Regions from separate parts of the Pseudotabrizicola sp. 4114 genome, predicted to be linked through region 4. Evidence: riboswitches for the same ligand, from Rfam matches in the RefSeq annotation. Region 4 holds a riboswitch; each other region holds the start of a gene.
The links. Region 4 has a riboswitch for cobalamin ahead of J2X53_RS07865 (aromatic ring-hydroxylating dioxygenase subunit alpha). Riboswitches for the same ligand answer to the same signal wherever they lie in the genome.

Region 1: another riboswitch for cobalamin. It lies ahead of bluB (5,6-dimethylbenzimidazole synthase); the one in region 4 lies ahead of J2X53_RS07865 (aromatic ring-hydroxylating dioxygenase subunit alpha).
Region 2: another riboswitch for cobalamin. It lies ahead of J2X53_RS20420 (ABC transporter substrate-binding protein); the one in region 4 lies ahead of J2X53_RS07865 (aromatic ring-hydroxylating dioxygenase subunit alpha).
Region 3: another riboswitch for cobalamin. It lies ahead of J2X53_RS14605 (DUF1636 domain-containing protein); the one in region 4 lies ahead of J2X53_RS07865 (aromatic ring-hydroxylating dioxygenase subunit alpha).

What each region holds. Positions count from the first base shown of each region.
Region 1 is NZ_JAVDWP010000006.1:30,584-38,296, reverse strand. Features, by position in the region: gene J2X53_RS14665 (TRAP transporter substrate-binding protein) at 1-650, opposite strand, end outside; gene J2X53_RS14660 (TRAP transporter large permease subunit) at 711-2,054, opposite strand; gene J2X53_RS14655 (TRAP transporter small permease subunit) at 2,054-2,560, opposite strand; gene J2X53_RS14650 (N-formylglutamate amidohydrolase) at 2,564-3,331, opposite strand; gene J2X53_RS14645 (MurR/RpiR family transcriptional regulator) at 3,506-4,375, shown strand; gene J2X53_RS14640 (copper chaperone PCu(A)C) at 4,419-4,916, opposite strand; gene J2X53_RS14635 (hypothetical protein) at 4,989-5,354, opposite strand; cobalamin riboswitch at 5,530-5,717, shown strand; gene bluB (5,6-dimethylbenzimidazole synthase) at 5,777-6,466, shown strand; gene J2X53_RS14625 (propanediol utilization protein) at 6,463-7,329, shown strand; gene cobD (threonine-phosphate decarboxylase CobD) at 7,322-7,713, shown strand, end outside.
Region 2 is NZ_JAVDWP010000016.1:45,762-53,474, forward strand. Features, by position in the region: gene J2X53_RS20400 (class I SAM-dependent methyltransferase) at 1-475, opposite strand, end outside; gene J2X53_RS20405 (pseudoazurin) at 472-888, opposite strand; gene J2X53_RS20410 (ABC transporter ATP-binding protein) at 888-1,658, opposite strand; gene J2X53_RS20415 (iron ABC transporter permease) at 1,655-2,698, opposite strand; gene J2X53_RS20420 (ABC transporter substrate-binding protein) at 2,695-3,705, opposite strand; cobalamin riboswitch at 3,876-4,070, opposite strand; gene J2X53_RS20425 (transposase) at 4,134-4,409, opposite strand; partial or broken gene J2X53_RS20430 (IS5/IS1182 family transposase) at 4,413-4,514, opposite strand; gene J2X53_RS20435 (relaxase/mobilization nuclease domain-containing protein) at 4,646-6,385, opposite strand; gene mobC (plasmid mobilization relaxosome protein MobC) at 6,462-6,848, opposite strand; gene J2X53_RS20445 (division plane positioning ATPase MipZ) at 7,556-7,713, shown strand, end outside.
Region 3 is NZ_JAVDWP010000006.1:21,646-29,358, reverse strand. Features, by position in the region: gene J2X53_RS14615 (cobyric acid synthase) at 1-797, opposite strand, end outside; gene cobO (cob(I)yrinic acid a,c-diamide adenosyltransferase) at 1,074-1,715, opposite strand; cobalamin riboswitch at 1,762-2,002, shown strand; gene J2X53_RS14605 (DUF1636 domain-containing protein) at 2,088-2,444, shown strand; gene cobW (cobalamin biosynthesis protein CobW) at 2,446-3,480, shown strand; gene cobN (cobaltochelatase subunit CobN) at 3,490-6,726, shown strand; gene cobG (precorrin-3B synthase) at 6,726-7,713, shown strand, end outside.
Region 4 is NZ_JAVDWP010000003.1:89,808-97,520, reverse strand. Features, by position in the region: gene J2X53_RS07890 (CopG family transcriptional regulator) at 1-125, shown strand, start outside; gene J2X53_RS07885 (PHB depolymerase family esterase) at 148-1,359, shown strand; gene J2X53_RS07880 (ATP-binding protein) at 1,481-3,367, opposite strand; gene J2X53_RS07875 (Hpt domain-containing protein) at 3,719-4,045, shown strand; gene J2X53_RS07870 (hypothetical protein) at 4,283-4,810, opposite strand; cobalamin riboswitch at 5,062-5,259, shown strand; gene J2X53_RS07865 (aromatic ring-hydroxylating dioxygenase subunit alpha) at 5,374-6,612, shown strand; gene J2X53_RS07860 (hybrid-cluster NAD(P)-dependent oxidoreductase) at 6,609-7,685, shown strand.

The DNA.
Region 1 (7,713 bases), on a different contig from region 4:
CATGCGATGCCATCCAGCTCACCGGTCTGAACCGCGACTTCGATGTCTTCCCATGGCAGCGTGACCGGCACCACGCCGAACTGGGTCAGGAAGCGGCCGGCGGTCGGGAAGGTAAAGATGCGCTTGCCTTGCAGGTCGGCCAGAGAGTTGATCGGATCTTTGGTGGCAAAGTGACACGGATCCCAGGCCCCGGCCGAGATGTGCTTGACCCCGACCTTGGCGTATTCCTCTTCCCAGATCGCCTTGAGCCCGTATTTGTTGAACAGCGCGGGCACGTCGAGGCTGTAGCGCAGCGCCATCGGGAAGTAGCCGCCGAACACGGTGACTTCGGTAGGTGAGGCCATCGAGTCGTCATCGGATTGCACGCAGTCAATCGTGCCGCGCTGCATCGCCTGAAACAGCTCGCCCGTTGGCACCAGCTGATCGGCGTAAAACAGTTCAATCTCCATCTGACCCGCCGCCATCCGGTTAAAGGCGTCGATGGCGGGTTTCACCACCTCTTCGCCCAGAGCGGCCCCGGCATAGGTCTGCATGCGCCATTTGATCACCTCTTGCGCGCGGGTCACGGCAGGCGTGGCAAGCGTGGCGGCCCCGGCCCCGACGGCGAGGGTCGCGGTTTTGGTCAGAAAGGAACGTCTGGATGTTGTCATCAGGGATACCTCTTGTTGGTGAATGGGCGGGCGCGGTGTGGCCGCGCCTCAATTCAGGTCTCAGTTTCGGTAGATCAGGTGCGGCAGCCAAAGCGCGATCTGCGGAAAGGCCATGATCAGGCCGAGCGTCACGATCATCACCCCGACAAAAGGCGTCACCGAGCGATAAATATCGCCCATCGTGATCTCTTTCGGCGCAAAGGCCCGCATCAGGAACAGGTTGTAGCCAAAAGGCGGCGTCAGATAGGCGATCTGACAGGTGATGGTATAAAGCACCCCATACCAGATCAGCACGTCTTCGCGCGGCAGGCCAAGGTCCAGCGTGGCCACCAGCGGCACGTACAAGGGCGCCACGATGACCAGCATGGCGGTGTCATCCAGAAACATCCCCATCAGCAGGAACGACAGCTGCATCAGGATCAGGATGGTCCACGGCCCCATGTGCAGCCGGTCGACGAACAGCGCCTCGACCGCCTTGACCGCACCAAGCCCGTCAAACACCGCGCCAAACGACAGCGCAGCCAGGATCACCCACATGAACATGCAGGTGATGCCAAGCGTGCTGCGGGTCGCCACTTCGAACACCTTGCGGGTAAAGGTGCCCTTGATCACCGCGCCGAAGACCGTGGCCGCCACCCCGATCACGCTGCTTTCCACCAGGCTGGTCCAGCCATAAATGAACGGCAGCATCATCGCGCCGAAGATGATGAAGGGCAACAACCCGGCCCGCAGGCTGTGCAGCTTGTCAGCCAGGGTGATCTGCGCCCGCTCCTCGACGCTCAGCTCCGGCCCCAGATGCGGCTGAAACCGGCAACGCAGGGTGATATACAGAATGAACATCGACGCCATCAGCAGCCCCGGCATCAGCCCCGCCAGCCACAGCTCTGACACCGGCGCGCGGGCGATCATGGCGTAGAGCACCAGCACGACCGAGGGCGGGATCAGGATGCCAAGGCTCGACCCGGCCTGAATGACGCCCGTCACCATGCGCTTGTCATAGCCGCGCTTGAGCAGTTCCGGCAAAGCGATGGTCGATCCGATCGCCATGCCCGCCACCGACAGCCCGTTCATCGCCGAAATCAAAACCATCAGCAGGATGGTGCCCACCGCCAACCCGCCCCGCACCCGCCCGAACCACATGTGGAACATGCGGTACAGATCATCGGCCAGCCGTGTTTCCGACATCACATAGCCCATGAACACGAACATCGGCAGCGACAGCAGCGGATACCATTTCATCAGCTTCATGGTGGCGGAAAAGCCCATCTGCTCGCCGCCTTGCCCCCACAGCGCCATCGCCGACACCACGGCGACAAAGCCGATGATGCCGAACACCCGTTGCCCGCTCATCATCATCAACAGCATGGTCGAAAACATCAGGGCCGCGATCATCTCATAGGGCATCAGATGGTTTCCCCACGGATGGTGGCCACGTCACGGATCAATGCGGCAAGCGCTTGCAGCAGCATCAGAAAAAAGCCAGTGCACAGGATGACCTTGATCGGCCACAGATAGGGCCGCCAGGCGGTCGGGCTGCGTTCGTTGTATTGTAGCGAATACAGCGTGGAATCGACCGCACCCCACAGCATGACGCCAAGATAGAAGATCAGCGCCAACACAGTGATGGCATCCCACCACGCCTGCCGCACCGGGCTTTGCTGGGCATAGAACAGATCCATCCGCACATGGCTGCCCATCTGCATGGCATAGGGTCCGCCCAGCACGAAATACGCCACCATTATAAACTGCGCCATTTCCAGCGTCCACAGTGACGGCGCACCGGACGCTTTGCTGATGGTCGACCACATCAGGATGCCCATCAGCACGAACAGCAGATACATCGCCATCCGTCCCACGCCGTAATTCAGCCGGTCGACCAGACGCACAAAACCTGTGGCAACGCGCGGCATCGCCTAACCCTCCGCCAGTGTGGCAAGTGCCTGCTGCAGCACCGGGGCCAGACGGTCGGCCATCGCCGCAGCCTGTTCGGGCGTAGCAATCAGGTCATTGCGGATTTCCAGCATCGCATTGGCCAACCCGTAAGGCGTGGCCTGCAAGCGCAGGGTGTGGGTAACGCCATCGGCGGCGGAATAGGGTTCGTTCAGCGCGCAGGCCAGATCGGTTCCGGCCTGTGCTGCCGCCAGAATGGCCCGCGCCAGCCGGTCATCGGCATCGTGGATCACGCCAAACTCCACCGCGCGGGGCTGGCCATGATAAACGGGTGTAAAGGAATGGATGGTGATCACCACCGTCGCCCGCCCCAAGGCCAGACGGCGCACAATCTCGGCATGCAGCGCAGTGTGAAACGGCAGATACAGCGATTCTGCCCGGTGCAGACGGTCCTGCGGCGTCAGGTCCAGATTGCCGGGAATATCATGCAGCTCGGACCGCGCCGCCATGGCGTCGGGGCGGTCGGGGCCACGGTTCAGATCATAGATCAACCGGCTGGCGGGGGCGTGCACCAAGGCGGCATCCAGCCGCTGCGCCAGCGCGCGCGACAGCGCCAGCGCGCCCGGGTCCCACGCGACATGGGCGCATTGCTGCGCCTCTGTCAGCCCCAGATTGCCCCAAGGGTCGGGAAAAGCATTGCTCGCATGTTCGCAGACCAGCAGAATGGCACCAGCGGCGTCGCGGTTTTCGACGGTGGCGGCAAAATCTGTCTGGGTGGAATGCAGGCTCATCGGTGACTCGGCCCCCTCGCAATGGCGCTAGGGTTCCTGATCCGACACGGTTCTGTCAAGATTTTTTCTTCTGCACAATTTCTGTTACAATAGTTTCGGAAACTTGGCAGAGTGGTTTGCAATCAGCCCTTTGCCCCGCGAAATCAGGGCACCACCGGCAGGAAAGGCGTGGATATGGATCTTCCCCCCGGCGTCGAAGACAGGATGCGCGCCGCGCTGCCCGACCTGACCCGGGCCGAGCGGCAGGTGGCAACCCATATCCTGCGGCATTATCCGGTCGCGGCACTTGGCTCGATCACCGCTCTGGCACGGGCGGCAGAGGTCTCGACCCCGACGGTGGTGCGCCTGTGCCAGAAACTGGGCTATCGCGGCTACCCCGATTACCAGTCCGCCCTGCGCGGCGAGGTGGGGGCGATGCTGGAATCGCCCTTGGTCAAGCATGACCGCTGGGCAGGTGGCGTGCCTGACACCCATATCCTCAACCGCTTTGCCGATGCGGTGGTGGCCAATCTGCAGGCCACGCTCAGCCAGATCGACCATGCGGTGTTTGATGAGGTGGTGGCGCTGCTGGCCGATCCGTCGCGGCGGATCTTTGCGATGGGCGGCCGCATCACCCATGCCCATGCCGATTATCTGGTCTCGCTGATGAAGGTGGTCCGGCCCGAGGTGACGCTGCTGTCGGACATGTCGAACACCTGGCCCCCGGCTCTGCTGGATATGAAGGCAGGCGATGTGCTGGTGGCGTTTGATATCAGGCGCTATGAAAACTCGGTGCTGCAACTGGTAGAGCTGGCGGTGGAACAGGGGGCCGAGGTGGTGGTGATCACCGACCGCTGGGTCAGCCCCGCCGCCGCCCACGCCCGCCACACGCTGACCTGCCATATCGAAGCACCTTCGGCCTGGGACTCGACCGTGTCGATCCTCGTGCTGGTCGAAACGCTGCTGGCAAGTGTGCAAAGCCGGACCTGGGGAGAGACCGAAGGCCGGATGAAACGGCTGGAAACGCTGTACGACCGCTCGCGGTTTTTCCGGCGCTATCGCTAGGAAACCCGTGGCGCGCGAACGCCACGGGCCTTTGTTTCAGGCCTCAGTGCCCCATGGCGGAATGGTCAGCACCATCCGACGGATCGACGCTGAACTCCACCTCGACGCGGCCAGCCTGTTCAAAGATCAGGGTGGCGGGCACCATCTGCCCCTCAGTCATCGGCTCGGTCAGGCCCATCAGCATGATGTGCATGCCGCCGCGTTCCAAGAGCACCGTCTCGCCCGCCGGAATGTCGATGGCATCCACATGCATCATGCGCGCAACGCCATCGGCGCTGTGTTCGGTGGTGTGCAGTTCGGAATGCTGGACCGAAGGCATCTCGATGCCGATCAGCCGGTCAGCGGTTGTGCCCTCATTGGCGATGCCCATATAGCCCGCAGCCGATTTTGCCGAAGCGGCAGGTGCCAGGATATTGGGGTGAATGATCTCAAGATCACCCACGGTCACGCCATGGGCCTGTGCGCTGGTTGCCAGCGCAAGTGCGGCACAAAAGGCCAGAAGCGGGGTTTTGACGCGGTTCAGAGAAGACGAAAGATACATTACGATTGCCTTTTGGCTTGAGCACGGCGCGCGGCCGGCTGTCAGGACTGGATGGATTTCAGACAGACAGGTTCAGGCCAGCGGCGGGGCACGCGGCGCGCGGGCGGGGTCGTGAACGGCAGGCACAGTCTGGCGCGCACGCGGGGCAAAAACGGCGGCAATGATCTGCATATCCGCATCGCGGATCACGCAAGGGCTGGCCGGGATCAGCGCCGGGCCGGTGACTGTGCAGGCGAGGCAGGACAGCGGCGCCGCTGCATCGCCGGACCCCGATGATCCGCACAGATCGGCCATTGCAAAACCGGACAGCAAGAATGCCTCGATCGTCGCATCCTGCTGCATCGGCGCACGATGGCCAAAGCCAGCGACGCCAAGGGCAGTCGCCAGAAGCGCAACCAAAGCCACGCCACGCAGCCATATGATCAGAGACAGGACCATAAGGCGCGGAATGCCGCAAATCGCGCGGCAAAGCAACGGGTCACTCTGTCACTCCGGCTTGATCCAAGGGTTCCCAACGCACCAGCCCGCAGGCTGCTGAGGCCGCGCAGTGGCTCAGGCAAGCCTGTCCCGGTCATACGCACAACCAACCCCATTGTGAACCAGCGGCTGAGCCGCTAGGCATCAGGTGTCTGGTGCTCGATGCGATTGCCGTCGGGATAATCGGGAACGCGGTGAGACTCCGCGACGTGCCCAACGCTGTAAGGTGGACGGGGCCGCAACAGCCACTGGTCCGACTGACCGGGAAGGCGCGGCACCGGGTGAAACCAAGTCAGAAGACCGGCCAGACGAAACCGGGGTGCCCGATGGTCAGCGGGGGCCTTGTTTCTGATGACAGGGGTTTTGTCGTGACGAAAGACCAGATGCAGCCGCAACCCGTTCAGGCATTTTCACCCACCGAGCGTGATGCCGTCTACCGCGCCATCTTTACCCGCCGCGATGTCCGCAGCCAGTTTACGCCGCGCGCCGTTGATGAGGATGTCCTGCTCCGCCTGCTGACCGCAGCGCATCATGCGCCTTCGGTCGGGTTCATGCAGCCGTGGAATTTCATCGTGATCCGCAGCGCAGAGGTGAAAGCCGAAATCCATGATGCGTTTGAGCGGGCCAATGCCGAAGCGGCCGGAATGTTCAGTGCAGACCGTCAACCTCTGTATTCCACGCTGAAATTGCAGGGCATCCGTGAGGCCCCGGTGAACATCTGCATCACCTGTGACCGCACCCGCGGCGGGCAGGTGGTGCTGGGGCGGACCCATAACCGCGATATGGATCTGTACTCGACCGTCTGTGCCGCGCAGAATCTGTGGCTTGCGGCCCGTGCCGAAGGCATTGGCGTCGGCTGGGTCAGCATTTTTCATGACAGTGATCTGCGCCGGATTCTGAACCTGCCCGATCCGGTCGTGCCGGTGGCGTACCTTTGCCTCGGCCATGTTGATGCGCTGTATTCCGAACCCGAATTGCAGGTCAAAGGCTGGCAAAACCGGTTGGATCTGGCCGATCTGGTGTTTCAGGACCGCTGGCCGGAGGCTTTGGCACAGGATGATCACCGGCCATGAACTCTGCCTTTGCCGACCGCCGTTCTGGGGGCATCCTGCGACAAGCCTGCCACTTCGGCGAATGGCTCCAAGGCCGGATGGGCGCGCAGGGGCCCGTTGTTCTGGTCACCTTGCGCCCTGATGGCATGTTTTTGCGGGCCGGGCGCCGGGCCTGTTCTGGCCTGACTGTCAAAACGCCCCATGCGCCCGCAGGCTTTCCCGTGCCACCTCCGGTGCTGCGCCGGTTTTTGTCAGCGCTGGGCCTGCCCCTGACCGGCGCCTATCACCTGCATCCGGCCTTTCCGCCGGGGCTTGGCACCGGGGCCAGCACGGCGGCGCTGGTCGCCATCGCCCGGCTGGCCGGGTTTTGCGGACCGCCCGCCCTGCTGGCACGCGCCTGTGTTGCTGCCGAAGGGGCCAGCGACCCCCTGATGTTCGGCCACCCCGACCGGCTGATCTGGTCCTCCCGCGAGGGCAGAGTGCTGGCGCAAGGGCCAGCCCTGCCCCGCGCGCATCTTCTGGGCGGCTTCTTTGGCCCGCCGCTGCCGACCCGCGCCACGGACAGCGCATATGACGATGTCAGCGATCTGGTGACAGCATGGCAGCGCGGCGCGGCGCTTGCCGGTTTCGCCGCCATTGCCACGGAAAGTGCCGCCCGTTGCCTGACCCGTCGCGGCCCGCCCGATGACCCGACCGCACAACTTGCCAAAGACCTTGGCGCTCTGGGCTGGTCGGCGTCGCATTCCGGTGCCGCCCGCGCGCTGATTTTTGCGCCGGGTCAGGTTCCCAGCCATGCTGTCGCCCAGATGCGCGAGGCGGGATTGCGCAACGTGCAGCCGCTGTTTACCGGGGATGTGCAGCAAGGGGTGGGCAAGCATGCGTGATCACGGCGGAAACCTCGACGCGGCCATGGCGCGGTATGGCGGGCAGGACTGGATTGATCTGTCGACCGGCATCAACCGCCGCCCCTATCCGCTGCCCGCCATTCCCGACATCGCGTGGACAGCGCTGCCGACGCAGACCGCCAAGGCCCGGCTGATCGAAGCGGCGCGGTTGGCATGGCATGTCGCCGCGCCGACCAAAGCCCTGTCGCTGGCCGGGGCGCAAGCCGCGATCCAGCTGGTGCCGCTGTTGCGCCCGACCGGGCGGGCTGTGGTTCTGACGCCGACCTATAATGAACATGCCGCCTGCCTGTCCGCCCACGGCTGGCACCTGACCGAAGCAGCAGGGCTGGATGCGCTTCACGGGGCCGATCTGGCGGTCGTGGT
Region 2 (7,713 bases), on a different contig from region 4:
AGGGACGCGGCCGTGTCCAGTCGCCATCAAAGACCAGCAACCGCCCGCCGGGACGCAGAATCCGGAGCCATTCGGCAAACGCGGCTTGAGGGTCGGTCAAGGTCCAGACCAGATGGCGGCATAGGATTGCATCATAAGCCGCCTCCGGCTCCATCGTGTTCTGGGCATCGGCCAGGATGAAGCGAAGGCGCGGTTTGCCCGCATGCTTTGCCCGCGCCACAGCCAGCATTGCTTCCGAAAAATCCAGCGCTGTCACCTCATGGCCAAGACCATGAACAAGCTGCGTCACCTCTCCCGTTCCGCAGGCCAGTTCCAGCACACGCGCAGGCGCGGTCCCCAGATGTGACATCGGTGCCGCCCATGCAGCGGCCTCTGGCCCCGGCGGGATATGATGACCGAAGGCCAGATCAAAGGTCTGCGCCCGCCGCGACCAGTAGTCACGGATGTCTTCGACCAGATGATGATTTGCTGTCACGGTGCTGCTTTCAGGATTGCCTCGAACCGGTCACGGGCGCGTTTTGGCAGATCCTCGGGCAGCGTGAGTGCAGCCGCTTTGCCAACCTCGATCACCATCACCATTCCCATGGCGTAATGCGGGGTGCATTTGATGCCATAGAGGCCGGGCTCCGTCAGGGTGACGGTGAAATCTTCGTTGATCCTGCTTCTGAAGGGGGCCGCGCCTGCAGGGATCATGCTGGCAATCGTTTCGGCATTATGCCCGGACTGCGTCGGAATGAACCGCACGCTGTCGCCCGGTTCGATGCTCAGGAACTCGGGTTCATAGATCATAGGCCCATGTTCGTTTCGCGAATACATCCTGACCTTGTGCGTTTCGGCAAACACGGGGCTGACGGCCAGCCAGCCGAGAAAAAAGGCTGCATGCTTCATCAGGACTCCTCCAGATTGTGAAAACGGAAAATCGTCGTATCGTCAGCGGGATCGCGGAGCAGTGTTGCGCGGACGCGGAAAATGGCAGCCATCCGTTCCGGTGTCAGAACCTGCTGCGGGGGGCCGCAGGCGACCAGTTCACCCGCCTGCATCACGCCCAGACGGTCGCAGGCCATGGCCTGATTCAGGTCATGCAGGGCCATCACCACAGTGACGGGAAGGCGGCTGATCAGGCGCAACAGGGAAAGCTGATGATGAATGTCCAGATGGTTCGTCGGCTCATCCAGCATCATCAGGCGCGGCCGCTGCGCCAGCGCGCGGGCAATATGCACACGCTGGCGCTCACCGCCTGACAGCGTTGACCATGCGTGATCCGCCATATCGCGCATGCCGACAGCACACAGGGCTTGATCCACGATCGCCGTATCTGCCGCGCCAAAAGGCGCGAGTGCCGAAAGCCAGGGCGTGCGGCCAAGCTCGACCGCATCCCGGACGCTCAGGGCTTCAGACGTGTCGGCCATTTGTTCGACTAAGGCGATCCGTTGCGCCACGTCCCGCCGGGTGAACGCCGTGATCGGCTGGCCATCCAGCAGCACCGAGCCTTGGGCGCGCGGAATCAGGCCTGCCATCAGACGCAGCAACGTGGACTTGCCCGAGCCGTTCGGGCCGACAAGGCCAAATGTTTCGCCGGGCCGGATGGCAAGTGTCACAGCACTGACGATCTGGCGCCCGCCCGCTCCCCACCCCAAGGCAACTGCTTCAAGTTTCAAAGCCGCCTCCGGTTCCGGATCAGGATCATTGCAAAGCCGGGCGCACCCACCAGCGCGGTCACGACACCGATGGGCACCACCTGCCCGGCTATCAAGATACGGGAGACGATATCGGCGGCGATCAGGAACAAGGCCCCTGCCAGTGCCGAAGCCGGGACCAAACGGCCATGCCGTGACCCGACCACAAATCGCATTGCATGCGGTATCACCAGCCCGACGAAGCCGATAGAGCCGACAAGGCTGACCATCGTGGCGGTCATCAGCGTGACGGCACCGATCAACACGATCTGCACCTGACGCACCGAAATTCCCAGCGAAGCCGCCGAAGACGCGCCGAATGAAAAGGCATCCATCGCGCGGGTGAACCACAGGCAGGCCAGAAACCCAAACCCCACAGCGGGGGTGGCAAGCCAGACATCCGGCCACCGCACACCGGACAGGTTGCCCAGAAGCCAAAACATGATGCCGCGTGCCTGTTCCGCATTGGCAGATTTCGCGATGAAAAAAGCAGTCAGCGCATTGAACAGTTGTGATCCGGCAATGCCCGCCAGCACCAGCTGCGCCGATCCGCCACCCGCCGCGCGCGCCAGCGCCGCAACAAGCGCAAAGGCCAGCGTTGCCCCGCCAAACGCCCCGGCGGATATGCCGATGGCACCACCGCCGAGGCCTAGGATGGTGACCGCGACAGCACCGGTTCCGGCCCCCGCCGAGACGCCCAGAAGATAGGGATCGGCCAGCGCATTGCGCACCAAAGCCTGAAGCACGACCCCCGAAAGCGCAAGCCCGGCTCCGCAAGCCGCAGCTATCAGGGTGCGCGGCAAGCGGTAGCTCCAGACAATGCCCGCATCGATCGGATCGACGATGAACTCTGCGCTCAACAGATTGTTCATCACGACGGCACCAACCGTGGCCAATGGCAGCGGCGTCTCGCCAATAACCACACCGGCAACGATCGCCACCAGAAGAACGGCCACTCCCGACAGCCCCCAGAACGCAACCGGACGCAGGGTGGAACGGACGGGAGCGGTCTCGACCGTCATTTCAGGTCAGACTCTGCCAAAGCGTCGGCCAGTGTTTCCAGCGCCGCTATGTTGCGGATCGACGGGTCCATGCTATGCGCATCAAGAATGACAACCCGGTCCTTCGTGACCGCATCCATCAGGCTGACGACCGGATCACTGCGCAGGAATTCCAGCTTTTTATCGATATCATCCGCCTCGAAACGGCGACGCTCCATCCGGGCGGCCACGATGATAGTGGGGTTGGCCCGCGAGATGGTTTCCCAGCTTACGACGGGCCATTCCTCATCGCTGCTGACCACATTTTCAAGGCCAAGTGCCTGCATCATATTGGCTGGCGCGCCACCCTGCCCCGCGACATAGGGATCAATGTCCATTTCTGCAGACGAGAACCAGAATACTGCGGTCGCGTTGCCCAGAGTCAGCGCTTGCGCTTTCTCAATGGCGGCCGCCTCGCGCGCCCTCAGGTCAGCAACCAGCGCGTCCCCGCGATCCCCGACATCGAAAATCTGCGCAAGCTCCGTGATCCCCTGATAGAGGCTGTCCATCTCATACTGTTCAAGCCGGGTGCCATCGGACCCGGCAGTGTTGTCCTTGCCAATGCAATCGGCAGGCAGCGTATATGTCGGGATACCGAGATCCGCGAACTGTTCGCGCGTGGCGACAATGCCCTGCGCCCCGACATGCCATTCATACTGCACGGCCACCAGCCCGGGGCGCTTGGCCACCACGCTTTCAAAACTCGGGTCATTGTCGGCGATTCGCTCGATACCGGCGTTCAACACCTCGAATTCCGGCAGGACATCCGTAAACCAAACGGATGTTCCCTGAACCTTGTCGCCAAGCCCAAGGGAATACAGGATTTCCGTTGCGGCCTGTCCGACAGTCACCACGCTTTCCGGCGCGGCCTCAAAGGTCACGTCTACCCCGCAATTGGTCAGAGTCAAGGGATAGGCCGTTTCGGCATGCACAGGAACTGCTAGCCAGAGGACAGCACTTCCGGCTGCCGTGAAGGATCGTCTGAACATGGGTCGTCTCCAAAGGATATTACGACCGGAGACAGGGAAAGATTGCCGACCCATGGGCTGAATGCCGCGACAGCCGACCGGCGTGACGCATGTGTTCTGGCTGTGACGGCCACGAAAGGCCGCCTTTGGGAATTATTCATTCGACACCTCTCCGGACACCCCGCCCGGTTCGCGTTGCTGACACTGTCGGCAGGTCTCCTGACTGACGGGTCATCACGAACAGCGACCTTCCCATGGCACTGGCCACAGTGGTATTTCGCTGCACGCTCGCCGCCTACAGTTGCGGGGGCAGTTCCGTTTCACCGAAGAACCGGTGACGGATTCCCTTTTGATTCCTTGCGGAAACCGACGCAAAACCGATATGCCCAAAATCCACGGGCTGCAAGCGCCTTGCTTAGAAGCTGTATCTCTCCGGCCGTCGGGGCGGTTCACTTCTGACGGCTATTGCACAGAGCGTTCCCAATGATAACGAGCTTTCTGGCGACGGCGGTGATGATGGCCGTGTGCGGATTTCCATCCTTGCGGAGGCGATCTGCGAAAGTTTTCATGCTTGCTTTGTGATGTGCCGCGACTGGGGCTGTCTGGAACATCACATGTCGCAGAGCACGGGGATCTCCAGTGATGGCCCGTTTTCTGCGAAGTGTTCCGCTGGCATGCACGACCAAGGCCAATCCAGTAAGTGCGGCAACCTGTTCCCTGGTGATGGTGTGAACCTCGGTGGTCTGGCGATCGGGATCACGCAACATGATCCTCTCGCCGAAGGATTTGATGCGGTTCATCTGTGCTTCGACGCGGCTTCGGATATGGTGGCGGTGATCTGACCCCTTTTCAAGTTGCGCCGGGTCCGGCGGCGTGATCCTGGCGAAATGTCCGCTTCTACATGCTGGCAAGGTTGCGTTTGCGCGTGCGGAGAACGTCCGGAAACCGCCCACTTCGTCGATCAACGCTCCCAGTCTCGCTCCTCTGATTTCACAGGCTCCAATGCCAGCCGCCGCTCAGCTTTGCGCGCTTCTCGCAAGGTCAACCCAAACGCCACATGTGACTTCGCGGCCGAAACAACCGCACGCGCGATCCACTTCCGCTGATCCGCATCCTCGAAATCAACAGCCAACGCATCGGTCCGACCGCTGGCGAGTTCCGCTACAACCTCTTTGCCATACCGCTGACGCAGTTCATCAGCGAACCGCTCAGCATGGGCATCGCCCCGGAACTCTACCTTTCCATCCGCCTGCATGATGCGGCCCATCGACCCGAGGGCCCGCAGCAGCCGATCATTCTCAGGGACGACCTCATGCGCCCGGGCATGATCGATTAGCTTGGCCGCAGCTTCATAGAACCCTTCGATATCATCGACGACCTTCCGGCTTTGATCCGGATTCCTTAAGTCAGCACGCCGCCTCCCGGACAGGGTTGCCAAGTCACTGCGCACCCAATCGCGTTCTTCCCAGGCATTGGCGGCACCGGTTTCCAGCCGCTCAGCCATGCGATCACCGCTGAGACCCAGGGCCACTGCCTTGCCGACGATGTCCGTTTTCAGCCGATCTGAGGCACCTGGCTGCAGATCAATGGCCTCCCTGCCCTGTGTCAGGCGGTCACCCTCAAGACCCGTTGCATAGAGTTTGGTCTGCGGCACCATCTGCAAGAGCTGTACGCCACGGGCATCACCCAACCCCTTGGCGACGTCGATGGCATAGCCATAGAGCTCGTCCCGCATGTCCTTGCGCTCGGCGACAGGCATCTTCCGGATCTTACCTTCAGCCTCAGCCATCCAGCCGCTGAAATGCCGGTCCAGATCAGCGCGCTCTGCTGTGGCCACATCACCCGGAAACGGCTGCAGCACCCCACCCCTTCGCAGCGCCTCTTCCGCTTTGGCGATCTTCTCGCCAATTTCTGGCAGACCCGTCAGCGCCGCTAGGTGCTGGAGACTCCGAAACGCATCCGCCGTGCGCGCCATCGTGGCCAGGGCATCTTCCAGCGCCTTACCCTCGCGCGGCCGTTCTTCCGGCGCACGCCCCTCAGCCCGCGCACGCTCGATCTCTGCCCGGGACGGGCCATAGGTCAGCAACCCGCGCTCGGCGCGCGAGGTGGCATCCAAAAACACGCCCTCCTCGGCCGCAATCGCCACCATCCGCTGCTTCATGACCTCCAGATTGAAGACATGCTCCTTGGCCATGAAGAACCAGCTGTCATTCACTGTGCCTCGGTTGTTGATCACCATGTGGACATGCGGGTGCGACTTGTCGGTGTGCAGGGCCGCAACGTAGGACCAGACATCGTCCTGATGCTCACCCGACTGGAACATCTCGAAGGCCCAGGCCTCGGCAATCAGCTTTGCCTTCTCTGGCCGGACATGGGACGGTAAGCTCATCAGCAGATGAGTGGTATGACCGTTCTTCGGCGAGCCACGCCAGTCCTCCGCCCAGTCACCGACGATCTCGTTGCGCTCGTCCTTGGTCAGACCCTTTGCGTCAGCGTCCAGCACGACCCCGTTGCCGAAGATCGAGGCTGATTTTGAGAACAGATAGTTCATCTGCGCCGCCAGCTCCTTGGCGTTCGCTGTTCCACCCTTGCCGATCTTCTTCAGCACCGCCGCGTTCGAGCCCAGCGAAAACCGCCACAGCTGGCTGGCCCGGGTCGAGAAACTGAACCCCCGCTTGGACGACGAATTGCCCGCCTTCACCCGACCCTGCTGCGGCCGCAGGAAGTTGATCTCGCCCAGAACGGCCTCTGCCAGCCCGATGGGCCGCGACCCAAACTTAACCATGGCGTGCCCCCTCCTGGCTTTCCGCAAACTTCCGGAACAGCGCCACACCCTGCCGCCGGCGTTCGGCGATGACCTGGCTCAGCGCTTTCGCCACCATCGGCAATGACCGGCGCAACTCATCCACGGACGCCCACTGCGCCTTGACCATCGGGGCACGACCCCGGTTCGCAGCCAGGGCGATCTGGTTCACATTGGTGCCGATCTTGCCCAACTCATAGCGGATTTCCTCCAGACGCGGGCTGTCTTCCCGGCTGAACTCGAGGAAACCGGAGGCCATCCGCACGATAGAGCGCACCCCGTCCGAGCGGGATTTCGCGCCAAGTTGGGTGCAGAGCGCGTCGAAGGCATGCAGTTCTTCGGCAGGCAGGCGGCAACTCACAACCTGACCGGAGCCATCTGCAGTAGGGCGACCGCGCCGGATGCCCCCGATCGGCCTTGATGGCAAAGAGTTGGGCGGAACCGCATTTGACGGCTTTGTCTTCGATTTGGATCGAACGTCACCAGAAGGAGATTTTACCATCGCAACCAACCATCGAATTATTGTAGACACATCGCATTTCCTGCCACTCTTCCTACCCCCTCCTTCACCTCCCTTTCAAGCACAATCTAAGCGCGACTTTTGTACTTGAAGATTGTGGCGGCCTTGGTTAATCCCGAGCCACCCAATGCGTTTCACTGATCGCTGAACGCACAAGGCAAGACAGGGATTTGCACCCCTTGCCATGCCGCGAGAGGTGGATTTTCCCCTCATATTGTGGGCTTAAAGCTCTGTTTTATTTATCTTTCTGAAGCTTTCGCTTGGCGTTCAGGAACCGGAGAAAGGATATATGGGATGCGTATTGTGGCATCAGTGATGTGTGTTCGGGGTTGCGCCCTGTGGCACACGCATTGCGCGATCAGATAAAAGACATACGCATCCGGTAATCAGACAAACGATTAAAGTGATACGCCTTGTGCAATAAGACTTGCGCGAGACGATTTCTGATATCCGCAATGCGCGTTCAGATTAAAGCGATGTGAATTAAGATAAAAGATTTACGCGATCCGCATTGTGGGAAATGCAATTCGATAAGTGAGGAAAGTGGTATGGGTTACGGGATACGTGTTGTGCTGGTAATGAACCGCAAGGGGGGATCGGGCAAGAGCACCCTCTGCCGCGCCTTGGCTTCTGCTGCGGCTGCACGAGGCGAGACGGTGACGATCTTCGACACCGATGCCTCAAAATCCTGCCTCAAGTGGATGCA
Region 3 (7,713 bases), on a different contig from region 4:
TCCAGATCATCAAAGTTGGCGATGCGCGACAGGGTCAGACAGGCAATGGTCACGCCGCTGCCCGACGGCTCTGACCGGATGTCCAGCGCATCCTCGGCAGGCAGCAGATGCGCCTTGTCGAACCACGGCAGCACGCCAAAACCGGGCCATCCGGTGCGGGCCGCGATCAAGGCATAGCCATCATCAAACAGCCGGGGGTCGCCACGGAACTTGTTGATCAGAAATCCCGCGACCATGGCGTTATCGGCGGGGTCCATCACCGCTTGCGTGCCGATGATCTGCGCGATCACCCCGCCCCGGTCGATATCGCCGGTCAGCACCACCGGCACATTTGCGGCGCGGGCAAAGCCCATGTTGGCAATGTCGCCCGCCCGCAGATTGACCTCTGCCGGGCTGCCCGCCCCCTCGACGATCACCAGATCATGTGCGGCCCGCAGCCGGTGGAAGCTGTCCAGCACCGACACCATCAGCTTTGGTTTGAGGTCGGCATAGTCGCGTGCCCGCACCGTCGCCACCCGCCGCCCCTGAACGATGACCTGCGCGCCGACATCGGTTTCGGGCTTGAGCAACACCGGGTTCATATCCGTCACCGGCTCCAGCCCGCAGGCCTGCGCCTGCAATGCCTGTGCCCGGCCGATCTCGCCGCCATCGACCGTGACCGCGGCGTTGTTCGACATGTTCTGTGGCTTGAAAGGGGCCACCGAAAGCCCCCTGCGCCGCGCCGCCCGGCACAAGCCGGCCACCAGCATCGACTTGCCGACATTGGAGCCGCAGCCCTGTATCATCAGCGCTGTCATCTTATCTTTCACCCCCAGCGCCACGTCGCCTGCGGGAGCCTCCGGCGGGGATATTTAATGCCAAGATAAAAGCATGCGCAGGACCAGACATCAGCAGCCGCGCCCCGGACCGCTTGCACGACCGGGACGCGGCGCCTTTACCTTGGGCGGCCATCGGGATCCCTCCCTGTTCCGCTCCCCCAGAGTCGCTGGCAAAGGTTAAGGAACGATTGCTTTTGTCCTGGCAGGAATATTTCAGCGGCAGAGCCCCGGCAGATGCCGCGCAGAGCACGCTCATCAGAACTCAACCCCGGGCTGCCCCTTGATACCAGAGCGGAACGGATGCTTGATCAGCGTCATTTCCGTTACCAGATCCGCCGCTTCGATCAGCGTCTCTTTGGCATTGCGCCCGGTCAGGCACACATGGGTCAGCGGCGGCTTTTCGTCGCGCAGAAAGGCAAGCACCTCGTCGATATCCAGGTAGTCGTAGCGCAGGGCGATATTGATTTCGTCCAGCAGCACAAAGCGGATGTCAGGGTTGCGGATCAGGTCTTTTGCCTTTTCCCAGCCCTTGCGTGCCGCCGCAATGTCGCGGGCCTTGTCCTGGGTTTCCCAGGTAAAGCCTTCGCCCATCGCATGAAACTGGCACAAATGCGGGAAATGCCCTTCGATCATGCGGCGCTCGCCGGTATCCCAGGCGCCCTTGATGAACTGGACCACAGCGCAGGGCATCTCGTGCGCGATACAGCGCAGGATCATGCCGAAACCAGACGAGGATTTACCCTTGCCCGCCCCGGTATGAACGATGATCAGGCCCTTTTCGCCTTCTTTCCCGCTCATCATCCGGTCGCGGGCGGCCTTTTTCTTGGCCATCTTGGATGCGTGGCGGGCAAGCTCTGCGTCTGTGTTTTCTGCATCCGGGTCGTTTACGTCCGTCATCGTGCCGGTCCTTTTCCTTGACACCGCCCCCCGCTGTGGCAAAGGAGTCGGAAGACTAAGCGCTGGTGCCTGTCCTACGGCAGGCCAAGAGGGAATGCGACAGGTTTTGCGGTCCACCGGGCCACCAAGCCAAAGCGCAGCCGCCCCCGCGACCGTGACCGGAAAGGTCTGTTCATGCCACTGGCCATCAGGCTGGGAAGGCGAACAGAGCGCCGGACCCCGACGCCATCTGGCACAGGGTCCGATATCCGCAAGCCGGGAGACCTGCCAGCGCCTGAACTGAAACACGGACGGGGTGTGCCGTGACCTTCGGAATGGGGCCCTCTGCCCTTGCCGTCGGCCATTCCCCGTTTGTCTGACCAAGAGGGTTGTATGACCGCTGTCTTACACATCTGCATGACCTGCCGGGCCGGGCAGCCGGTGCCCGAGGGCGAGGTCTGCCCCGGTGCCCGCTTGTTCACCGCCATCCGCTCTGCCGACATTCCTGACGGGGTGGCGGTCCGTCCGGTAGAGTGCCTGTCCGCCTGCGACCACGGGTGCGGCATCGCGCTGAGCAAACCGGGCAGCTGGTCTTACGTCTATGGGCGGATGACTGAGGCGGATGTGCCGGAAATCCTGCGCGGTGCCGCACTGTATGCGGCCACACCTGACGGTCTGGTGCCCTGGCGCGACCGGCCCGTGATCTTCCGCAAGCAAAGCCTTGCCCGTCTTCCCCCCCTGGAGAGCTGAAATGACCAACCTGACCAAAGTTCCCGTCACCGTCATCACCGGCTTTCTTGGCGCGGGAAAGACCACGCTGATCCGGCATCTGATGCAGAACCCGCAGGGCAAGCGGCTGGCCATTCTGGTCAACGAATTCGGAACCGTGGGCGTCGATGGCGACATCCTGAAATCCTGCGCCGACGAAAGCTGCCCGGTCGAGAACATCGTCGAGCTGGCGAATGGCTGCATCTGCTGCACCGTGGCCGATGATTTCATCCCGACGATCGAGGCACTGATGGCCCTGCCACAGCCGCCCGACCATATTCTGATCGAAACCTCTGGTCTGGCGCTGCCAAAACCGTTGCTCAAGGCGTTTGACTGGCCCGCGATCCGGTCACGGATCACGGTTGATGGCGTCATCGCGCTGGCCGATGCCGAAGCGGTTGCGGCAGGCCGGTTTGCGCCCGATGTGGCCGCGGTAGATGCCCAGCGCCTGGCCGATGATGCGGTTGACCATGAAACCCCGCTGTCAGAGGTGTTTGAGGATCAGATCGCCTGTGCCGATGTCGTGTTGCTGTCCAAGGCCGATCTGGCCGGGGAAGCCGGGCTCGCCAGGGCCCGCGCGATGATCGAGGCAGAGGCCCCGCGCCGCCTGCCGATTCTGGCGATGACCGATGGTGTCATCGACCCCCGCGTGATCCTGGGCCTGAACGCGGCCGCCGAAGATGATCTTGCCGCCCGTCCCAGCCATCACGATGGCCATGACGATCACGAGCATGATGATTTTGCCTCGGTCGTGATTGATCTGCCAGAGATCACCGATCCGGATGATCTGGTCGCCCGCATCCAGCGCCTTGCACGCGAGCAGCATATCCTGCGGATCAAGGGCTATGTCGCGGTTCAGGGCAAGCCGATGCGCCTGCTGGTGCAGGCGGTGGGCGAGCGGGTGCGCCAGCAGTTTGACCGCCCATGGGGCACCGAGCCGCGCCGGTCGCGGCTGGTGGTCATTGCCGAACACCATGACATCGACGAAACTGCACTCCTCAGCGTATTGAGGGGCTGAAACCGCATCATGCATGTCGTTTTCCGCGAGACCCATGGTCTGGATCAGACCGAAGCCCCTTTTGATCCGGGTCAGGACCCGGCAGAGCTGGTGGTGCTGTCGTTTTCCGACAGCGACCTTGGGGCCTTTGCGGCAGGCTGGCACCGCGCGGCAGGGGCGCTGCCCTCGCTGCGCTTGCAGAACATTGTTGCGCTGAAACATCCGGTCTCGGTCGATACCTATGTCGAGCAGACCCTTGCCGGGGCCAAGGCCATTCTGATCCGCCTGATCGGCGGCGAGGCGTATTGGCCCTATGGCATTGCGTCGGTGCAGGATCTGGCCCGGCGGCACGGGATTGCGCTGGCGATCCTGCCCGCTGACGGGCGGCCCGATCCGGCGCTGGATGCGGCGTCAACCTTGCCGGTCTCGACCCTGCGCCGGTTGCAGGCGCTGTGTGACGCCGGGGGCGCGGTGGCGGCGCAGGCGGCTCTGGCGCAGCTTTGCCTTGCGGCCGGGCTCTATGCCGGTCCGGTGCCGGGCGACAAGCGGGTGCCGGATTTCGGGTTCTATGACCCCGGGCGCGGGGTGATCGCTGCCCCGCCAGAGGGGCCGCTGGTGCTGGTCAGCCTGTATCGCAGCTATCTGACCGCTGCCGATACCGCCCCGGTTGATGCGCTGATCCTCGCGTTGCGTCAGGCCGGGTTCGCAGCATGCGGCGTGTTTGCGCCGTCGCTCAAGGCCCCCGGTTTGGCTGATTGGCTGCGACCCCGGCTCAGCGCTGCTCCGCCGGTTGCCATCGTCAACGCCACAGCCTTTTCAGCGCGGGCCGAGGATGGCTCCACGCCGTTTGACGGCATGGACTGCCCGGTGTTTCAGGTGGCGCTGTCGACGGCCCGCAAGCGCGACTGGCGCGGGTCGGACCGGGGGTTGTCGCCCGCCGATCTGGCGATGCATGTGGTACTGCCCGAGGTCGATGGCCGGCTGTTTGCCGGGGTGGTCTCGTTCAAGTCGCCGGGGCAACGTGACCCGGATCTGCAGTTCTCGCGGTTTGCGCACCGGGCCGACCCCGAGCAGGTCGCGCGGGTGGTGGCGCGGGTGCAGGCGTGGCACCGGCTGTCTGTCACCGCAGCGGCGGACCGGGCTTTGGCAGTGGTCCTGTCCACCTACCCCGGTCGCCCGCATCAGATGGCGCATGCGGTCGGGCTGGATGCCCTCGCCTCGACCGAGGCGCTTTTGGCTGACCTTGCCGCTGAGGGGTACGACGCCCCGACACGTGACGCGCTGAGCGACGGCCTGATGCAAACCCGGCTGGCGTGGCCTCTCGCGGACTACCTTACTGCCCTCGACACGCTGACGCCTGACCTGCGCGCTTCGCTTTACGCAGCATGGGGCCAGCCCGAGGATGACCCGGCTTTTGCCAATGCAACCTTTCAGTTTGCCGCCCTGCGCCGGGGCAAGATCCTGATCGCCTTGCAGCCAGAACGGGGCGAGGTTGGCGCACGCGATGCGCACTATCACGATCTGTCGCGCACTCCGCGTCATGGCTATGTCGCGTTCTACCTCTGGCTCCGGTCACTGGGTCTGCATGCGATGGTGCATATGGGCGCGCATGGCACGCTGGAATGGCTGCCCGGCAAATCCGTCGCCCTGTCCGGCGATTGCTGGCCCGAGGCGCTGACCGGGGCCTTGCCGGTGATCTACCCGTTCATCGTCAACGATCCGGGTGAGGCAGCACAGGCAAAACGCCGGATCGGCGCTGTCACCATCGGCCATCTGCCGCCGCCGCTGGCGCCATCTTCCGTGCCACAGACGATGCACCGGCTGGAACGGCTGCTGGATGAATACTCCACCGCCGATGGGCTTGACCCCGGCCGCCGTGACCGCCTGATCACCGACATCCGCACCGAAGCCCGCTCCACCGGGGTCGAGGATGACCTTGGCCTGCCTGCCAGCGCAAGCATGGCCGAGGCGATCACACGGATCGACCGTTTTGTCTGCGACATCAAGGAAAGCCAGTATGGTCAGGGGCTGCACACCTTTGGCCGGGGCGCGTACGGCGATGACGAGCGCACCGGGCTGATGACCGCACTTGCGGGTCGTCGTGTCGCGCCCGGCCCCTCCGGCTCGCCCGCGCGGGGGCGCAGCGATGTGCTGCCGACCGGGCGCAATCTGTTCTCCGTCGATCCGCGCGCCGTGCCCACCCGGTCTGCCCATGCGCAGGGGGTAAAGCTGGCCGAAGAGCTGTTGCGCAAGCATTTGCAGGATCACGGCGACTGGCCGCGTGGTCTGGTGGTCGACCTGTGGGGCAGCGCCACCATGCGCACGGCGGGCGAGGAATTTGCGATGGCGCTGCATCTGGCCGGGCTGGCCCCGGTCTGGGATGCGGGCTCTGGCCGGGTGTCGGGGGTCGAGGTGGTGCCGCTGGCCCTGCTGGCCCGCCCGCGTATCAGCGTCACCTTACGCGTCTCGGGCCTGTTCCGCGACGTGTTTCCGGGGCTGGCCGCGCTGTTTGAAACCGGGGCCGCAGCCTTGGCCGCCCGCGACGAGGCGGCAGAGGACAATCCCTACCGCGACCCGTCGGCGCGGGTGTTCGGCCCGCGTCCGGGGCAATATGGCCTTGGGATGGGCGTGGCGATGGATGATTTCACCGATCAGGCCCGCGCGGCGGCGGGCGAGGCGTGGCTGGCATCCTCGTCCTGGGCGATTGGCGCGGATGGCATCAGCCGCGATGACCGCGCCGGGCTGGAGGCGCGGCTGCGCGCGGCCGATGCCTTTGTCCATGCGCAGGACCTGCCGGAAAGTGACCTGCTGCTGGCCGCCGATTACGCCGCACACGAGGCCGGGTTTGCCGCCGCGATGGCGCGGTTGGGCGCAGAACGCCCTGCTCTCTATCATCTGGATGCCACGCAGCCCGACCGCCCGCGCGCCCGCAGCCTGACCGAGGAAATCGCCCGAGTGGTGCGCGCCCGTGCCGCCAATCCCGACTGGGCGGACGGGATGATGGCGCATGGCTTTCGGGGTGCTGCGGAAATTACGGCGACGCTGGACCATATGGCCGCCTTTGCCCATCTGGCCGGGGTGGTGCCGCCACATCTGTTCGACCTGTATCACGAGGCGACACTGGGCCGCGACGATGTGGTGGCCTTTATGGCGCAGGCAAATCCGGGTGCGTTGGCCGCGCTGCAGGATCTGTTCCGCCGTCTGAACGAAGCGGGGCTATGGATCACACGGCGCAACTCCATCGCCGCGGCCATGGGGGATCTGTGATGGCCGGCGCGGGGTTCGTGGTGCAAGGCTGGTGCCCCGGCGCGCTGCGCCCGATGATGTCGGGCGACGGGCTGGTGGTGCGGGTGCGCCCCGATGCCGGGCGGCTGAGCAAGATGCAGGCGGCGGGCATTGCAGCGGCGGCACAGGCGCATGGCAACGGGGTGATTGATCTGTCAGGCCGGGGCAATGTGCAACTGCGCGGCGTGACAGAGGCCAGCCACCCGGCCCTGATCGCCGATCTGCGCGCGCTTGGCCTGATCGACGCCGATGCCGCACAAGAGGCGCAGCGCAACCTGCTGGTCACGCCGTTTGCCGATGCTGCGACCGAGGCACTGGCGCAGACCCTTGCTGCGGCACTCGGCGATATGCCAATTCTGCCGGGCAAGTTCGGCTTTGCCATCGACACCGGCCCTGCCCCGGTGCTGCACTCCGTTTCCGCCGATATCCGGCTGGAGCGTGACAGCGCGGGCGGGCTGATCTTGCGGTGTGACGGCCTGCCTATGGGCGCGCCGGTCTCAAGGGCGAATGTGGGCCAGCATGCGGTCGCCCTGGCACAATGGTTTATCGCCTCTGGCGGGGTGACCGATGGCCGGGGCCGCATGGCCGGTCTGATCGCGCGCGGGGTGCGGCCCAAGGGTCCGCTTGCGGGCACGGTGGCCCCTGCTCCCGCAGCATCCCCCCCCGCGCCGGGTCTGTCTCCGCAGGGCGCGATGGTGGGGTTTGAGTTTGGCCAGATGCAGGCCGGAACACTGGCCGCATTGGCACAGCTGGGCGATCTGCGGGTGACGCCGTGGCGGATGCTGCTGATCCGGGGCCTGACCCGGCTTCCCGGTCTGCCGGGGCTTGTCCTGTCAGCGGATGATCCGCTGCGGCGCGTGGCGGCCTGCACCGGTGCCCCCGGTTGCCTGCAGGCGCATGCGCCTGTCCGCCCGCTGGCCCGCCGCCTTGCACCCTTGATCCCCGACGGGAAAGTGTTGCATGTCTCCG
Region 4 (7,713 bases):
TGGTTGTCATCGCCCCCGATGTCACCCCCGACCTTGCCCGCGCCACCATTTCCGCCCTCTCCGTTCTGGGCACACTGCACGCACCAACGGCGGTCAAGGCAGCTCTTGCCGACCGCATCACCTGAGATCCAACGCCAAAGGCACAGCATGACCAGATTTTTCGCACGCGACATGGCCCAAGCCAGCAGCCTGACACGCGCTGGTAAACTGACCGAGGCAACAGCGCTGATCCAGTCGCTGTTGCGCCCCAAGGCCGGCACCGACGCACCACCACAAGAGGGGGCTTTGGTCCCGGGCCTTGCCGACAAGGACGTGATTGAGGGCACCTGCACCCCGGTCGGCGACACGCCGTCCGAGCCGGCTCCTCCGAAGGCACCAAAAGCCAAAGCCAGGAAAACTGCAGCAAAACCTGTGCCGCGCGCCCGGCGCAAAAGCCTGGGTGAAACGCTGCGCAGCCTTGCGACAGCCGGAATGCCGGGTATGGGACAGGTTGCCGCTGCGCCGCCGGAGCTGCCCACAGGCGCGCAATTCCTGACGCTGAGCCACGCCGGCCCGCAAGGCAGCCGCGACTACCGGCTCTATGTTCCCGCGCGCAAGGTCAAAGGGCCGATGCCGCTGATCGTCATGCTGCACGGCTGCACCCAGTCGCCCGAAGATTTTGCCGCCGGAACCGGCATGAATGCTCTGGCCGAAGAGACTGGCTGTCTGGTGGCCTGGCCCGCGCAGCCGCAGGGTGCGAACATGCAGAAATGCTGGAATTGGTTCCGCCCCGAAGATCAGGCCCGCGATAGCGGAGAGCCTGCGGTGATTGCCGGGATCATCCGCGACATTCTGCGCGATCACCCGGCAGATGCCAGCCGGGTCTATGTTGCCGGTCTGTCGGCTGGGGGCGCGGCAGCGGCGATCATGGGGGCGGCCTATCCTGACCTGATCGCAGCGGCCGGTGTGCATTCGGGCCTGCCGGTCGGCGGCGCGCAGGATGTGATGTCAGCGCTGTCGGCGATGCGCAACGGCGCGGCGGGCAAGGCGCAGACCGGATCGGTGCCGGTGATCGTGTTTCACGGGCTGGCCGACAGCACCGTGCATCCTGACAACGGGGCCGCAGTGATTGCGCAGACGGTGCAGGCCCGGCCCGGATTGAAGCAGGTTCGGAACTCCGGCACGTCAGGGCGGGGCCGCAGCTATCGCCACATCCGCCACGACGACAAACAGGGGCGCAGCATCGCCGAGCATTGGCAGATCGAAGGGGCGGGCCATGCCTGGTCCGGCGGGCAACCGGATGGCAGCTATACCGACCCCGAAGGCCCCGATGCGTCGCGCGAAATGCTGCGGTTCTTTGCCCAGCACCGGCTGTCTTGAGACGGGCTGTCTTGACCCGGGCGGGCCTGACATGGGCAGACGTTGCACGGGCGGACCAGTCAGGGGCAGGGTCTGGCATGGGCAAGGTTCTGGCGACAGCAGGTCGCCAGAACAAAAGCCGTCAGCTTCCGGAAGCCGCAGCAAGGGTCACTGCACTCTGGTCCCCGCCTGCAGCAAGAGCACCGGGCGGGACCGCGCGCATGCACTGCGCGGCAAGGCTGGCCTCCAGCACAGCGCGCAGGGCCTCCAAGCGGATGGGCTTGGGCAAATGCGCGTCAAACCCGGCGCTCAGATACTGGGCCAGATCCAGGGCAAGCGCATTCGCCGTGGCCGCAGCCGCATAGGCAGGCGGGCGCAGCTGATCATTTTCGATCAGGCGCAGACGGTGCAGGGTTTCGATGCCGGAAAAACCCGGCATCGAAATGTCCAGCAGATAGACATCAAACGGCTGATGTTCGGCAATGGCGATGGCCGTGTGGCCGTCTTCTGCAACATGCGGCTCGATCCCCAGCTGTTGCAGCATCGCGCGCAGCACCATCAGATTGCCCTTGCTGTCATCGGCGCACAGCACGGTCAATGTCGAGACATCCACCGTCGGCAGCGGCTGCACCTCAACCAGCGCAGGCCGAGCCGGTTCAGAGCGCGACAGTGGCAGCACGATGGTAAACCGCGTCCCCTTTCCGAACTGGCTTTGCACCTGAATGGTGCCGCCCATCGCTGTCACCAGCCGGTGCACAATCGCCATTCCCAGCCCGGTGCCGCCAAAACGGCGGGTAATGCCTTCGTCTGCCTGACTGAATTCCTTGAACATCAGGGCGATCTGCGCCTCTGTCATGCCGATGCCGGTGTCCACGACCAACAGCTGCAACTGATCCGTGCCACTGGCAGACACCCGGACACTGCCGGCTTCAGTGAATTTGACCGCGTTTCCGACCACATTTTGCAGGATCTGGTCAATCCGGTGCGCATCGCCCAGCCAGAAGGCCCCGGCCTCGGGGTGCATATCCACCTCCAGCGCCAGCCTGCGGTCCTGACATTTTGCGCCGTGCGTGGCGATGATCCGGTGCAACAAGGCGTTGATGTCAAAGGGACGCTGTTCCAGCGTGACGGCATTTGCCTCCAGCTTCGAGACATCCAGAATATCGTTGAGAATGCGGATCAGCAGATCGCCGGACTGCTGGATATGACCGATCAACTCGCGCGCCTCGGGTTGCCGGACCATGCCGTGCAACACATCGGCCAGACCAAGAACGGAATTCAGCGGTGTGCGGATTTCATGGCTCATATGCGCCAGAAACCGCGCCCGCGATTCCGCCAGATCCTGTGCCCGCTGGCGTTCCAGTGTCAGTGACCTGTTCAGCCGGGCGGCGCGCAGGGCGATCAGGCCAAAACACCATTGCAAGGCGGAATAAGCCAGAACAAAGGCGATCAGCGCTGTCGCCGTGACCAGAACCGAGGTCGGTACGCCCGATGCGGCCAGCACAAGCCGCAGCGCATAGCCAACGGCGATCACAAAAAACGGAAAGCAGACCAGCAGCCGCAGCTCCCGCTCATAGGGGCGTGACAAACGCAGGATGATCACCCCCATCGTCGCAGTCACCAGCCCGTTGATGACCGACGTGCTGACAAAGAGCAGCGGCAGGCGGGTTCCGCTCAGGACAAAGGCCCATTGCAGCCCAATGATCGCCGAGCAGATCACAGCAAAGACGCCGTAGGGCGGTCGCGCCTTCAATCCCTGATGCATGGCAAAAAAGCCGAACAGGATGCCCAGATGCGCCCCTGCGATGATAATGCAGACGCTGAGCCAGAACGGCAGATCATGATGGAACAGCAGCGTGATCGACGCCACCAGAAACCCGACATTTGAGCCGCAAAGCCAGGTGTTGGCGCGTTTCAGATCAACATCCAGAGTGCGGTTGCGGCGCTCGATCAAGCCGATCAACAGCGAGAACAGCGCCATTGTCGCGGCAATCAGGACAACGACGCTGATTTCAATGGTGACGGTCAATCTGGTTCCCTTGTGGTAAATAAAGGCGCGGTCCGGCGGACCTGACGTAGCGGTAGCGGCATTCAGAAGGCGCTGTCAAACCCCCTGCACACACACCACAACCAGTATATTCACAAGATATGATATGAACACAGGATCAGACAGGAGCGCAACACAAGAAATGAGCGGAGTCGCACTCACCTGCAGCACGCGGCCTGTGACGGGTCAGGCCCGGTTCAAAAGATCGGCCTGACCCGCACGACAGCGGGTTGTTGTCCTCTGGACTGCATGTCAGAACGTACTAGCTCAGGTCTGAAAGACTGGGATGGCATCGACCCATAAGGTGGGAAAAGCCAGAGGAATGATGGTAAGATGATTGACTGGGACCGCGTGGCCGAACTGAAGCAGACCATCGGCGCCACCGCCTTCGGCCAAGTCGTGATCCTGTTTCTGGACGAGGCAGATCAGTCCGTCGCGGGGCTTGGCGCTGCGTCAACAGCCCAAGAGATGCAGTCAGCCTTTCATGCCCTCAAGGGCACCGCCCTGACATTGGGGTTTACCGAGCTGTCAGAGATTGCCCGGCTTTGTGAAAGCCGAGCCGAAGCGGGCGAAAGTGATCTGCCGCTGGCCGAGGTTCAGGCCATCTACACCCGGTCGCGCGCAGCCTTTGTGCAGCACCTGCCAACTTTGACGACTTAGGCGATTGCAAGACCCGGCCGCGCGCCTCCGCCACTTGTCCGAAGCGCCCCCGCAAGCACCACCCGCAACGTGCCTCCGGCGGGAGTATTTAACAAGCAGCAATGGGCAGGGGTCGTCCTTTGATTTGCTGCTTGCCAAATACTCCCGCCGGAGGCGCAGGTTTCCGCGCACGATCCGGTATCATCACAAGATCAGACCGGGCAAAAGCACCCTGACATCCCCTGACATTTCCGGGTCTTATCGCCCCCCTGCCCCACGCTCAGCGGCTGGCGGCAAGGTGGCATCGGCCGTCAACGGGGCAAGACTTGCCAGATCGGCGGCGGCGTCCAGCAGGGCGGCAACCGGGCGGGCATCGCACAGGAATAGCGCATAGGTCATTGCACGGCCCGTGGCTCCCCGGCGGCTGTGATGCAGAATGCTGAGCAGATGCAGCTCGTTCTCGGTCACCACTGCGGCACAGCCAGCGCAGAACGGGTTGGCATAGCGGAAATTTTCGCTGCGCGACATCGCCATGGTCTGCACGAAAGCCGTCAACCCCGCCAATAGAATGCCGCCCCGGTGGCAGCCGAACAGGGTGTGGGCCACCATCACAGTGTCTGGCGCATAGCGGGGCCGGGTTTTGCTCATACCGGCGAAAATCAACCGCATCACCTCCAGCGCGCGGATCTCGAAATTGTCAAAGCCGGAACCTGCAAGCAGCCGCTCACGCGGGCCGGGCTGGCCGCAGGGTCTGACATGGTTCGTTGCACCCCGGAACGCGGACATGGGATCACCTTTTGGCTGGACCGCGCGGCGTGAGGGAAAGAGGAAAGGCACCACGCGGTCCGGTTTGAAACGCTGCCTGTCCGTGCCCGGGTCTGTGCCCGGATCTTCCGGTGGGTGATAATTACTTACTAAATCTATCAGGATAGTCAAGCACCTTCCTGAATGCACCAGGAGCCGGGCGCAACCTGCAGCTGCGCGTCGGAAATTGATGATGCAAAGTCGCCGCTGCTATGCGGCATTTCCGGCCCTGTTGTATGGTGGTTGAGCAAGGTGCCGCTGGCGACAGCGGAGAATTGGGAAGCCGGTGCAATTCCGGCGCTGCCCCCGCAACGGTAAAGGGAGTGTGGCGTGACATAGACCACTGGGGGCCCGCCCTTGGGAAGGTGTCGCGTCCGGGCTGCAAGGCCTGCTCTTCAGCCCGGAAACCAGCCCTGCACCGAAGACGCACACCGCGGCAGGCGGTGGGCATCAGGGCCGGCCTTGCGCCACCCTGCCGCCCGTCCCTGCCGCATATCACTATCCACCGTTCTCATGCGGGGAGGCATGGGGCAAGCGAGGTCAAGATGCTCAGCCAAGGCGACACATACGCGCAGATCCGGTCGCGGAAACCGGATTTCTCTTTGTCGCGGGAGCTTTATGCCGATCCGGGCGTCTATCAGACCGATCTGGAGGCGATCTGGTACAAGGAATGGATCTTTGCCGTTCCGGCCTGCGAACTGGCCAAGCCCGGAGCCTATGCGACGATGCAGATCGGGGCCTATCCGGTGGTGGTGATCCGGGGCAAGGACATGCGCATCCGCGCCTTTCACAACGTCTGCCGCCATCGCGGGCAGCGGCTGTGCGCCAAGGTGTCGGGCTCGACCACCAATCTGGTCTGCCCCTATCACCAATGGACCTATGATCTGGAGGGCAAGCTGATCTTTGCCCGCGACATGGGCGCGGATTTCAACCCGCAGGCCTTTGGCCTGAAAAAGGTGCATTGCGTCGATCTGGGTGGGGTCATCTATATCTGTCTGGCCGATGTGCCGCCGCCGATCGCCGATCTGGCCAGGACCGCGATGACCTATCTGGCGCCGTCGGGCCTTGGCGACGCCAAGGTGGCCTTCACGTCGAGCATCATCGAAAACGGCAACTGGAAGCTGGTGATCGAGAACAACCGCGAATGCTATCACTGTGGCGGCTCGCACCCGTCGTTGTGCCGCACCTTTTCGGACAATCCCAAGATCGGCGCGATGGACGGGCCGCATTCGGCCAGCCCGGAGATTCTGGAGCATTGGGATCGCTGCGAAGCGGCAGGCCTGCCATCGCGCTTTGTTCACCATCCGGCGTTCCAATGGCGGCTGGCGCGGATTCCGCTGCTGAACCATGCCGAAAGCTATACGATGAGCACAAAGGCGGCGGTGGCCCGGCGCATGGGGACGATGCCGTTCAACGATGCGGGCAGCCTGCTGATGTATCACTACCCCAACACCTGGAACCACTTCCTCGGCGATCACGCCATCACCTTCTGCGTGCTGCCGGTGAGTGCGACGCAAACCGAGGTGACGACGACCTGGCTGGTCCACAAGGACGCGGTTGAGGGCGTTGATTACGATCTGAAGACACTGACCGAAGTCTGGCTCGCCACCAATGACGAGGATCGTCAGGTGGTCGAGGAAAACCAGAAGGGTATTCTGTCCCCGGCCTATGAACCCGGCCCCTATTCGCCGATTCAGGAAGAAGGCGTGATCCAGTTCACCGACTGGTATTGCACCGTGATGGCTGACCGGTTGGCACCACAACCGGCGCAGGCGGCGGAATGATGGAAACCAAGATCAACTGGTCGGGCAAGCCCTGGCGCGATTCCGAGCCGCTGGAATGCGCGATGGTGGTGCCCGATGTGGCCGACACCGCCAGCTTTACCTTTCGCGCGCCGTCGGGCGCGTGGTTCGATTATCAGCCCGGTCAGTTCATCACGCTGGATCTGCCGGTGCCGGGCGGGAATGTGCAGCGCACCTATACCATTTCGTCCTCGCCCTCGCGGCCGCTGTCGATTTCGGTCACCGTCAAGGCGCAGCCCGACAGCATCGGCACGCGATGGATGCTGGAAAATCTGAAACCCGGGGTGCGGATCAAGGCCTTCGGGCCCAGCGGGATTTTCAGCTTTCACCGGCATCCGGCACAGAAGTACCTGTTCATCTCGGCGGGGTCGGGCATAACCCCGATGATGTCGATGACGACCTGGGCCTGGGATTCGGGCGCGATGCCGGACATCACCTTTGTCCATGCGGCGCGGCGTCCGTCCGAGATCATCTTTCGCGAACGGCTGGAGCAGTTTGCCAACCGGGTGCCGGGGCTGAAGCTGCGGTTCACGGTTGACGAGCCGGATCCGTTCCGCGCCTGGTCGGGCTATCAGGGGCGACTGAGCCAGATCATGCTGGGGCTGATGGCCCCGGATTATCTGGAGCGCGAGGTGTTCTGCTGCGGGCCGGAGCCGTTCATGCAGGGCGTGCGCGAGATGCTGGTCTCGCTTGGCTACAACATGGACCAGTACCATCAGGAAAGCTTTGGCGCGCCGGCGCGGACGCTGGCCGAAGTGCCGGTGCATGACGATGTGGTGCCCGATGCGGGCACCAGCGCCTCGATCCGGTTTGCGGCCTCGGGCGTCACAGCAGCCTGTTCGGAAACCGATACCGTGCTGTCGGTGGCCAAGCAGTCGGGGCTGAACATCCCGTCGGGCTGCACCTTTGGCCTGTGTGGCACCTGCAAGATCCGCAAGCTCTCGGGCGATGTGCATATGGTGCATAACGGCGGCATTTCGGAAGACGAGGTTGCCGAAGGATATATTCTCGCCTGCTGCTCGGTTCCGATTGGCGATGTGAGTGTGGATGTCTGAGAAAGGGGCCTGATTCTAGAGCTGCGGT